3 regions of the Ureibacillus suwonensis genome follow, and region 3 is predicted to be linked to each of the others. Evidence: predicted binding sites of a transcription regulator. Region 3 holds the regulator's gene; each other region holds the start of a gene.
What was found. Region 3 encodes Rex, which represses fermentation and respiration genes when NADH is low (regulators of the CRP and FNR family bind a similar motif). Its sites were predicted from a motif close to TTGTGAAATATTTCACAA; they were not measured.
Positions count from the first base shown of each region.

Region 1: the regulator Rex is predicted to act here: its motif matches at 1,844-1,861, upstream of ACFPOH_RS01510 (DUF2249 domain-containing protein).
Region 2: the regulator Rex is predicted to act here: its motif matches at 1,552-1,569, upstream of ACFPOH_RS09055 (DUF1641 domain-containing protein).

Region 1 covers NZ_JBHSNQ010000015.1:53-3,337, reverse strand. Annotated here, with positions in the region: gene ACFPOH_RS01520 (enoyl-CoA hydratase-related protein) at 178-963, shown strand; gene ACFPOH_RS01515 (Crp/Fnr family transcriptional regulator) at 1,071-1,763, opposite strand; gene ACFPOH_RS01510 (DUF2249 domain-containing protein) at 1,928-2,161, shown strand; gene ACFPOH_RS01505 (TatD family hydrolase) at 2,263-3,060, opposite strand.
Region 2 covers NZ_JBHSNQ010000077.1:303-3,587, forward strand. Annotated here, with positions in the region: gene ACFPOH_RS09050 (NAD(P)/FAD-dependent oxidoreductase) at 1-1,018, opposite strand, end outside; gene ACFPOH_RS09055 (DUF1641 domain-containing protein) at 1,056-1,478, opposite strand; gene ACFPOH_RS09060 (isoprenylcysteine carboxyl methyltransferase family protein) at 1,922-2,470, opposite strand; gene ACFPOH_RS09065 (type III polyketide synthase) at 2,472-3,285, opposite strand, start outside.
Region 3 covers NZ_JBHSNQ010000033.1:41,033-44,317, forward strand. Annotated here, with positions in the region: gene tatC (twin-arginine translocase subunit TatC) at 1-749, opposite strand, end outside; gene ACFPOH_RS02730 (twin-arginine translocase TatA/TatE family subunit) at 769-1,023, opposite strand; gene ACFPOH_RS02735 (redox-sensing transcriptional repressor Rex) at 1,115-1,747, opposite strand; gene ACFPOH_RS02740 (ABC-F family ATP-binding cassette domain-containing protein) at 1,884-3,285, shown strand, end outside.

The DNA.
Region 1 (3,285 bases), on a different contig from region 3:
TGGTCGATCTGTTACCGGCTTTTTTCAAAATGTGGATTAAAATTATGAAGGATTTTTCTTGGAATCAAAGCCGATTTCCAAAAGGCATAAAAAATGTTGAAAAAAGTAAATTTAATTTTCTTGACCAGAAAAATCAGAAGATTCAAAATGAAACTATACAAGAAAAGGGGTGGAGAAATGGAATATTTACAATATCGTCAAACAGGGGAAATCGGTTACATTACCATCGATAATATGCAGGAATTTAACACTTTAACCTTGGATTTGCTTGAAGAATTGGATGAACTATTGAAGCGGATCGCAGCGGCGCGGGAAGTGAAAACCGTTGTGATTGAAGGTTCCGACAAAGTTTTTTGTGCGGGACACAGTTTGCGGGAAATTGAAGAAAAGACAGAAAATGAAGTGCTGAAGCTTTTCCAAACTTGCTATAGAGTGATGCGTACAATGCGCGAGATGCCGCAACTGGTTATTTCAAAAGTGAAAAAAGCGGCGGTTGCAGCCGGCTGCCAATTGGTTGCAGCCAGTGATATGGCGGTTGCCAGCGAAGAAGCCAAATTTGCAACACCAGGTATTAATAGCGGTCTATTTTGCAGTACGCCTGCGGTATTTTTGAGCCGTAATATAGGTAGAAAAAAAGCGGTGGAAATGTTGTTTACCGGGAACTTTATTACTGCGCAGGAGGCCCTTCAACATGGTCTTGTAAACAAAGTGGTTCCAGCCGAATTGCTGGATGAGGAAACGGAAAAGTTGGCAAAAGAAGTGACGAAACAAAGTTTAAATATCATTGAATTAGGGAAGCGGCAATTCTATCAACAAATTCATATGGAAGACTTCCAAGCGCTCAATTATGCGACAGAAGTGATTGCTTTGAACAGCAAGCATCCCGATGCGCAGGAAGGAATCCGGGCGTTCTTTGAAAAACGCAAGCCGGTTTGGAATGATACCAAGACTACTGTAAATTAAATAAGTTAGGTATATGAAAAGGGGAATCTGAGCGTATTCAAATTCCCCTTTTTGATTTGGTTTACGGAATTTCACAGGGCATTCATGATCCTTCAAAATGTTCCCCATCAATAGCGTTCCTCTTTCAATTGCCCGATATTCAGAATGAAATGGCCCTCTTTATTGACCCGGAGCAGTTCTTTTTTCTTCAATTGATTTAGCGTACGGTTGACCGTTTCCCGGCTGGTGCCAATCATGTTGGCCAAATCGCGGTTTGTGAATTGATTTTTTATAATAAAAATATCGTTTTCCATTTCTTGACCATGGTTTTTCGCCAAACGGATCAGAAGGGAGACGACTTGTTCATAAGAATTTTGTAAAATTTTTTCTTCCAAACGATTTTGCAGGTCAACGATTAAATCCCCCAGAATACGGAAAATTTTTATACATACTTGAGGATTCTTCATTAAAAATTCTTCAAAGGAATGAATCGGAATATAAATCAATTGCGATTTTTCCACCGCTTGTGCATGGGCAGGATAATTTCCTTTTCTAAAAAACCCTTGATGGGGAAACATTTGCCCTGAAACGAGTACATTAAGGATTTGTTCTTTTCCTTGCAAATCGGTGCGGTAAATTTTTATCATTCCTTCTTGGATAAAGTAAACGTTTGCCAAAGGATCCCCCTGCATAAATACATGGGTACCTGCTTGATACTGGCGGGATTTTGCAATATTCACAATGGGCATCATTTCATGGTCTGACAAATCTTTAAAAGGAGCAAATTGTTGAAGAAGGGATTGGATGGATTGATTATTCATAAATTCAACACCTTTAAACATGTATGTTATATATTACTTTAACATAGTGATGGATTGTTTGTAATAAAAAATTTTGCAGAGTGTGTTTTATCTCACAACCCATTCATCAATACAAAGCTATGATTGATGTTGAAAGCATTGAAATGAAAATGGAGGTTACGAATATGAAAAAAATTTCTGTCAGTATAATTGCTCCGGATTTTGAACCGAGAATTCGCCATGCAAAAATTTTTGAGACATTTGAGGGGTTGAAATCCGGCGAATATATGGAACTGATCAATGACCACGATCCAAAACCGTTATATTATCAATTTATGATGGAACGGGAAGGTCAATTTTCTTGGGAATATATTGAAGAAGGTCCTGACAGATGGAAAGTCGTTATCGGCAAAATTTAAATTTGTACAGCTGTCTTTCGATGTGAAAGGCAGCTTTTAAACTAAAGAAAGAGCTTTCATTCATGACGGATCAGCCGTCTGAATGAAAGCATCATGTCAAATTAGACTTCCGGCAGTTTAAACAACTTTCTTGTGTTCTCTGTTGCGGATTTTGCAACAACTTCCGGTTCTACACCCATATATTTTGCAATTTCGTTGACGATATGCGGCAAAAAGGCCGGTTCGTTCCGACGATTTTTGGGTTTGTTTTCCATGTTCCGTGGAAGAAGATACGGTGCATCGGTCTCAATCAATAAACGGTCCAGAGGAATGAATTTTACTGCGTTTTGCAAATCTTGTCCTCTACGTTCATCGCAAATCCATCCAGTGACTCCTATATAAAATCCCATCGAAACATATTTTTTCACTTGCTCTACATTGCCTGTAAAACAGTGGACCACCGATTTTTCCGCCAAATCGCGAAAGCCCGCAAAAATTTCGCAAAAGCGTTCATGGGCATCGCGTTCGTGCAAAAAGAGTGGCATTGAAAGTTTTCTTGCCAACTCCAGATGGGCTTCAAAACATTTTTCTTGAATGTCTTGGGGAGAAAACATCCGATTGAAATCCAGGCCGCATTCCCCTATGGCAATCACTTCGTCATGCTGTGCCAACTTTTCCAATTCATTCATTGTGTGATTCGTGAAAGTTTTTGCATCATGGGGATGAATGCCGGCAGTGGAAAACAGCGTGTTTGGATAGTTCTTTGCAATTTCCAAAGCTTGTTTGCTGCTTTTTAAGCTGGCGCCAGTCAATATCATTTGGACGACACCGTTTTCGATCCCCCGTTCAATCACTTCTTTTCGATCATTGTCAAATTGCTTATCCGTTAAATTGACTCCTATATCGATCAATTGCTGCATTGAAGTTCCTCCATCTACTGTTGAGTGAAAAAGTATATCAAAAACAATATACATTACCGTGGAGGAAATTTCATGAATAACGGGTCAAATAAATGGAGGCCGAAAATTGATGAAAGGAGAATTTGAGTGTACTCAAATTCTCCTTTCTCCTTGTGCGCCCGGCATGTACATGAACTATAGGGTGTAAGTCCCGAACCCCGAAGACAGAAGTAGAGGTTAGCCAAG
Region 2 (3,285 bases), on a different contig from region 3:
TGAACTCTTTTAATTTTTGCCCTTTAATTGTGGCATAAATGTTGTAACCTGCAAATTCACCCATTTGCCATGCGTTTTGGGCAGTAGGGGCATATAATGGACGGCCTCCGCCTTCAGGAAGCGCAACGGAAGCGTCACCAACCACGAATACATCCGGATGGGATTTGGAGCGTAAGTATTCGTCAATGATGGCTTTACCGCGGTCGCATTCAAGGCCGGATTCTTGTACGATTGGCAGAGCTGCTACACCGCCTGTCCATACAAACGTATTGGCTGTGATAGTTGAGCCGTCTTTTAATGAAATCACATTGCCTTCCACGCCTGTTACAGGAAGACCTGTCAAGAATTCAACGCCGCGGGCTTCCAAAGATTTTGTTGCACGTTCAATGAGTTCATCAGGCAATACCGGCAAAATTTTTGGACCTGCTTCAATCAATTTGATTTTTAATTCGCCAGGGTCTACGGCGTATTTAGCGCAAATGTTTGGAGCGTTATCGACGATTTCACCGACAAGTTCCACACCTGTTAGACCGCCGCCGCCAATGACGATGGTTGCATCCGCTTCGTCTTTTGTTTTCGCATAAGACGCAATTTTGTTTTCAATATGATTGTAGATTTTTTTGGCGTCATCAACGGATTTCAATACCATTGAATTTTCTTCCAAGCCTGGAATGCCGAAGAAACCGGTTTGGCTGCCAAGTGCCACAACTAAGTAGTCATAGGATAAAACAGAACCGTTTGCCAAGAATACTTCTTTATTTTCAACATTAAAGGATTTTACTTCTTGGATTACTGTTTCAATATTTTTGCCTTTAAATAATTTTTTTAATGGAAAGGAGATTGCTTTTTCTGAAATTGTTCCTCCGGCTAGGCGATGCAATTCAGTAATTAATTGATGATCGGGATATTTATTGACAACTGTTATTTTTGCTTCATCTTCATTTGCATATTTACGTAAAGTTAAGGCAGTTAATAAACCACCATAGCCAGCACCTAAGATGACGATGTGTTTTGACATATTATTCCTCCGTCCTTACTTTATTAAATGACAACCATTATTGATTTTTACGTTCAGCTGAAACTTCCAAGAAGGCGTTCGCAAAGCGTAAAAGTTTTTGAACTTCCGGATTTTTTAACAGTTTTAACACGCCGAACAAGCCGATTGATTCACTGGATTCATCAGCACGATCTTTGGCTTCAATGGCAGTCTGTGCCAAGTTTTTGACTGTGCCGACAACAGGTTCGGAAACTTCTTTGATTGCGTTCACTGTATCGCTTTTTAACACTTCATCTGCCGCCACTTGTTGCGCAAAATCGTAAGCTTTTGTAAGAAGTCCCACCAATTCAGCCAGCTTTGGGAGTTGTTCTACTAAATATGTCAAGGACTCTTGCACTTCAGGTTTTAATAACTGATCGAGTAAATCTTGCTTTTCCTTGTTTACAGCGGACTCAACTTGATTCACTAATTCTTCTGACATACCCATTCTCCTTTACTTATCTTTGTGCCCATCTAAAAACAACATTTGGGAAGAAAAAACTCAACATGAAACTATGTGAAACATTTAACAAAGTTTACTACAGTTTAAATATAATACAAAAATCCGTTAAATCAAGTGCTGTTTTTACAGAGGGCAATATTGTCTTCAACAAAAAGAAATGAAAACGTTTTCCTTTTTTATCACCTTTTTATAAAAAAGAAAAGCATATCGTTTTTTGAAAATTTATAAAATTATGCCAATTATATTGCGAAATTGTTGAGTTTTTTTGAACTTTATTTTTTCCATTAATTGAATTATACGCTTTATCTATTTTAATTTCTAATATTATTTTGTTATTTGTTTTTATAAATTGATAAATAACTATCATTTTTTATTATTATGTTTACACCCAAAAAATTTATGTTGTTGAAAAAGGAAAAAATTCAGCTGGGATGCTGAATTTTTTTGTTATAGGTATATTCACCATTGGTCGCTTCTATTAATGCTTTATTTTCAATCGGTATACGTATGGATAACATGATCAAGTTGAGAACGGTGAACACAATGGCTGTGAAGTAGGCTTGGAACATCATCGGCAATAGAATGATTTCACAACATACGACCAGGTAATTCGGGTGTTTGAAAAATGCATATGGTCCCGTTTTAACGGTTTTAGCCCCGGGCAGGACAATGATTTTTGTATTCCAAAACATCCCTAGTGATGATAAACACCAAACTCTCAAAGATTGCACCAGTAAGAAGAGGAACAATAGATAGCCAAAAAAAGGGGATATTGATCGTTCAAATACAATGACTTCCACTATGAGACTGATAAAGAAACCGGCATGGAGCAAGATCATGAACGGATAATGGGAAGCCCCCGCTTCGTATGCACCAAGTTTCCGCATTTGTTTTTCATTCCGTTTTGCGATAATCAATTCGCTGATTCTTTGCAAAATGACGAAGGAGATGGTAAAAATAAAAATCTGCAACTTAATCCCTCCATTGGAGCAGTACGGCTTCCCCGCTAAATCCGGGTCCCAGAGCGACCAGTAAACCGTATGCCCCGGCTTTACCCGCAATTTTCATATATTCATCCAAAACGTATAATACGGTCGGTGAAGACATATTGCCGTTTTCTTGCAGAACTTTTTTGGAAAGGGCGGTATGGTTTTCGCTCAGTTGAAGCGCATCCTGATAGGCAAGCAGCACTTTCTTTCCCCCGGGATGAGCGATGAAATGTTCCAGATCTTTTAATGAAACGCCTGCTTCGTTGAAAAATGATTGAATAAACGGCCCAAGCCAATTTGAAATAATCGTCGGGATATCTTTTGAAAAGATGACATGAAATCCATCATTTTTTATATCCCATCCCATTACATTTTCTGAATCGGGCATCCATTTTGAAGCCGTTCGCAGAATATAGGGGATCTGTTTCCGGGTTTCCACTTCCGCTTCATCGCCGCAGACCAAAGCGCAAGCGGCACCGTCCGCAAAAAGGGAAGCTCCGACCAGGTTGCTTTTTGAATAATCATTGCGCTGAAAGGTGAGGCTGCATAATTCGACGCAGACAACGAGCACTTTTTCTTTGGGATGGGCAAGGCAATAATCAAATGCCCTACTGATGCCGGATGCGCCTCCCACACAGCCGAGACCCCAAATCGGTAACCGTTTAATCCGGTCGGAAAATTTCAGTTTGTTCATGATGCGTGCATCAATGCTGGGAGTGGAAATGCCGGTGCTGGATACAAAAAAGATGGCGTCAATTTCTTCCGTCGATATCGGCCGATTCAAAAAGATTTCATTC
Region 3 (3,285 bases):
CTGTATCCGATTTTTGCAATCACAATGCTGAATTCATATAGAATGAACAACGGAATCGACAGGATGATATACGAAACCAAATCAGGCGGCGCAATCAGTACGGCAATCACAAAGAGCACGAAATAAGAATACTTTCTGAATTTGACCATCCACTTCGGATTCAATACACCGAGCCGTGATAAAAACAGGGTGATGACCGGGAGTTGAAACAAAAGCCCAAAAGGAATCACCAATTTGAAGAGAAAGGAAAAGTATTCGTTTATCCCAATCACTTGTTGAATTCCTAACCGCTCGGACAAATTCATCATGAAATTCATGACATTCGGAAAAAGGATAAAATAACCGAACAATACGCCCGCCAAAAACAGGATGAAAGCGTAAGGGATATATTTTAATGTCGCCTTCCGTTCCGCTTCATACAATCCCGGTGCAACAAACGCCCAAAGTTGATATAAAATCACCGGCGATGTCAAAATCAATGCAACAAAAAATGTCACTTCCAAATAAACGGTGAGCGGATCGGTCACTTTAAAAGCATTTAACGTGAGTTCATTTGATTGATCCAACTGTTCATTATTCTGCTTAAAGTGTTCGATAAATGGCTCTGCATCATACTGAATGTATTTGATAATCGGCTCCGCCAAGTAGAATCCAGCAAATAATGCAATAACGAAAAAAACCGCACATATGATTAAGCGCTTTCTTAATTCCTCTATATGTTCTATAACCGGAAGTTCTTTTGGATCCATTTGCTAGACATCCTCAAAATTACTTATTCTGTTCTCTTTCTTTCGTTTCAACCGTTTCAATGGATTTTTGCTGCTGATCTATTTCAATAATATTCTTTTTTTCTGTACTTTCGTTATCATCTAATAACCCTTGCGTACCTTTTTTGAACTCGCGCAATGTCGTTCCCATTGCTCGTCCAAATTCAGGCAATTTTTTCGGTCCAAAAATGATTAAAGCCACAATCCCTATAACGACAAGAGCTGCTGGTGAAATTGCACTTAAGTGCACAACCATTGATGCCACCTCCTCTAAATATGTAATTATTTTACCCCAATTCGACACATTTTGCATTACATATCAAATGAATGTTTGTGAAAACTTTTCATCAATCACTATTGCGAATTAAATAGATTAAAGCCTCCAATTCCACAGCCAAATCGATATTCATCACTTTCATCGTATCCGGAACGTTCAGCCGGACCGGTGTAAAATTCAATATCCCTTTTGCATTGATGGCTGCCAGGCGATCCGCAATGGCTTGGGCTGAACGCGAAGAAACCGTCAAGATGGCAAGCTCCGCATTATATTTTTGATACATTTCCTCTAATCGATCCGGATGATAAACCGGGATCCCATTGACTTCATGCCCCTCCATCGGCGCCTTCGTATCAAAAGCAACGACGATTCTTGTATTATGATTTTTCTGGAAGTTATATTTTAATAGAGCATTTCCTAAATTTCCCACACCAATAAGGGCAACGTTTGCCCCCTCATCCTGGTCGAGAATTTGCCGGAAAAATTCCAGCAAGTATGCAACATCATATCCGTATCCTTTTTTTCCTAAAGCTCCGAAATAAGAAAAATCTCTTCGAATTGTTGCGGAATCAATTTTCATTGCCTCGCTTAATTCTTGAGATGAAACTCTCTGTTTTCCGGCATTTGCGAAATTTTGCAAGAAGCGATAATAAAGAGGAAGTCTTTTTGTTGTCGCTTGTGGAATTTTTATATCTTTTTTCACCACGATAATCCCCCTGTTTACTTTCAAATCGAAATTGATTTTATATTACTAAACATAGCTCAATAAGTAAAGCATGCGCATTGCTTGAAATCCCCTCTTCTATTACACTATAGAAGAGTGAATTGAGGTGTAAAAATTGATCATACTTCAAGTGAATCAACTGTCGAAATCTTTCCTATCTGATGAAATATTAAGGGATGTCAAACTGGAAATTCAACATCGGGACCGCGTTGCTTTGGTTGGACGTAACGGGGCCGGGAAATCCACCCTGTTAAAAATCATCGCCGGTCAAATGTCATACGATTCCGGGGAAATCATCATTCCTAAAGATATAACAATCGGTTATTTGGAGCAACATACAGGCCTCGAATCGAAGCGGACCATTTGGGAAGAAATGATGACGGTCTTTGAACCGTTGAAAAAGCAGGAAATGCGGTTGCGTGAATTGGAGCAGCAAATGGCGGATCCATCCGTCTATGAAAATCCGACGAATTACTCCCGAATCATGGCGGAATATGACCAACTGCAGCATGCCTTCAAAGATGCGGGCGGTTACCAATATGAAGCGGATACCCGTTCCGTCCTCCATGGAATGAAATTTTATCCCGACATGTATGACCAACCCGTTTCTTCCTTATCCGGTGGTCAACGCACCCGTCTTGCCCTTGCAAAACTGCTGCTCAGCAAACCGGATTTATTAATTTTGGACGAGCCTACCAACCATTTGGATATTGAAACATTAAGCTGGCTTGAAAATTATTTAAAATCCTATTCCGGTGCCATTTTAATGGTTTCCCACGACCGCTATTTTTTGGATCAGATCGTCAATATCGTATATGAAGTATCAAGAGGCCGCGTCACAAAATATGTTGGAAATTACAGCGATTATTTGGATCAAAAAGCGAAGCAATATGAACGCGACTTAAAAATGTATGAACAGCAGCAGGATGAGAAAGCCAAGCTGGAAGAGTTCATTCAAAAGAACATCGCCCGCGCATCTACGTCCAAACTGGCGAAAAGCCGGAGAAAAATGCTGGAACGCATGCAATGGATGGATGCCCCGGCAGGCGATGAAAGATCCGCAAAATTCGGTTTCGACATTGAACGGCAAAGCGGAAACGATGTGTTATCCGTTGATGACCTGGCCATCGGTTATGATGAACATCATATCGTTTCGAGAAACATCAATTTGCGTATCTTCCGGCAGGATCGGGTGGCCATCGTCGGTCCAAATGGTGTCGGCAAGTCCACCTTTTTAAAAACCATTGTGAAAGATTTGCCGGCACTTTCCGGAAACATCCGATACGGAACGAATGTCAAAATCGGCTATTATGATCAAGATCAGGCAAAACTTCACAGTAATAAAACGGTGCTGAATGAACTGTGGGATGAATGGCCGTTACTGCCCGAGAAGGAAATCCGCACCGTATTGGGGCAATTTTTATTCAGCGGCGATGATGTGTTAAAACCTGTCAACGCACTGTCCGGTGGAGAAAAAGCCCGGCTTGCCCTTGCAAAGCTGATGATGCAAAAAGCGA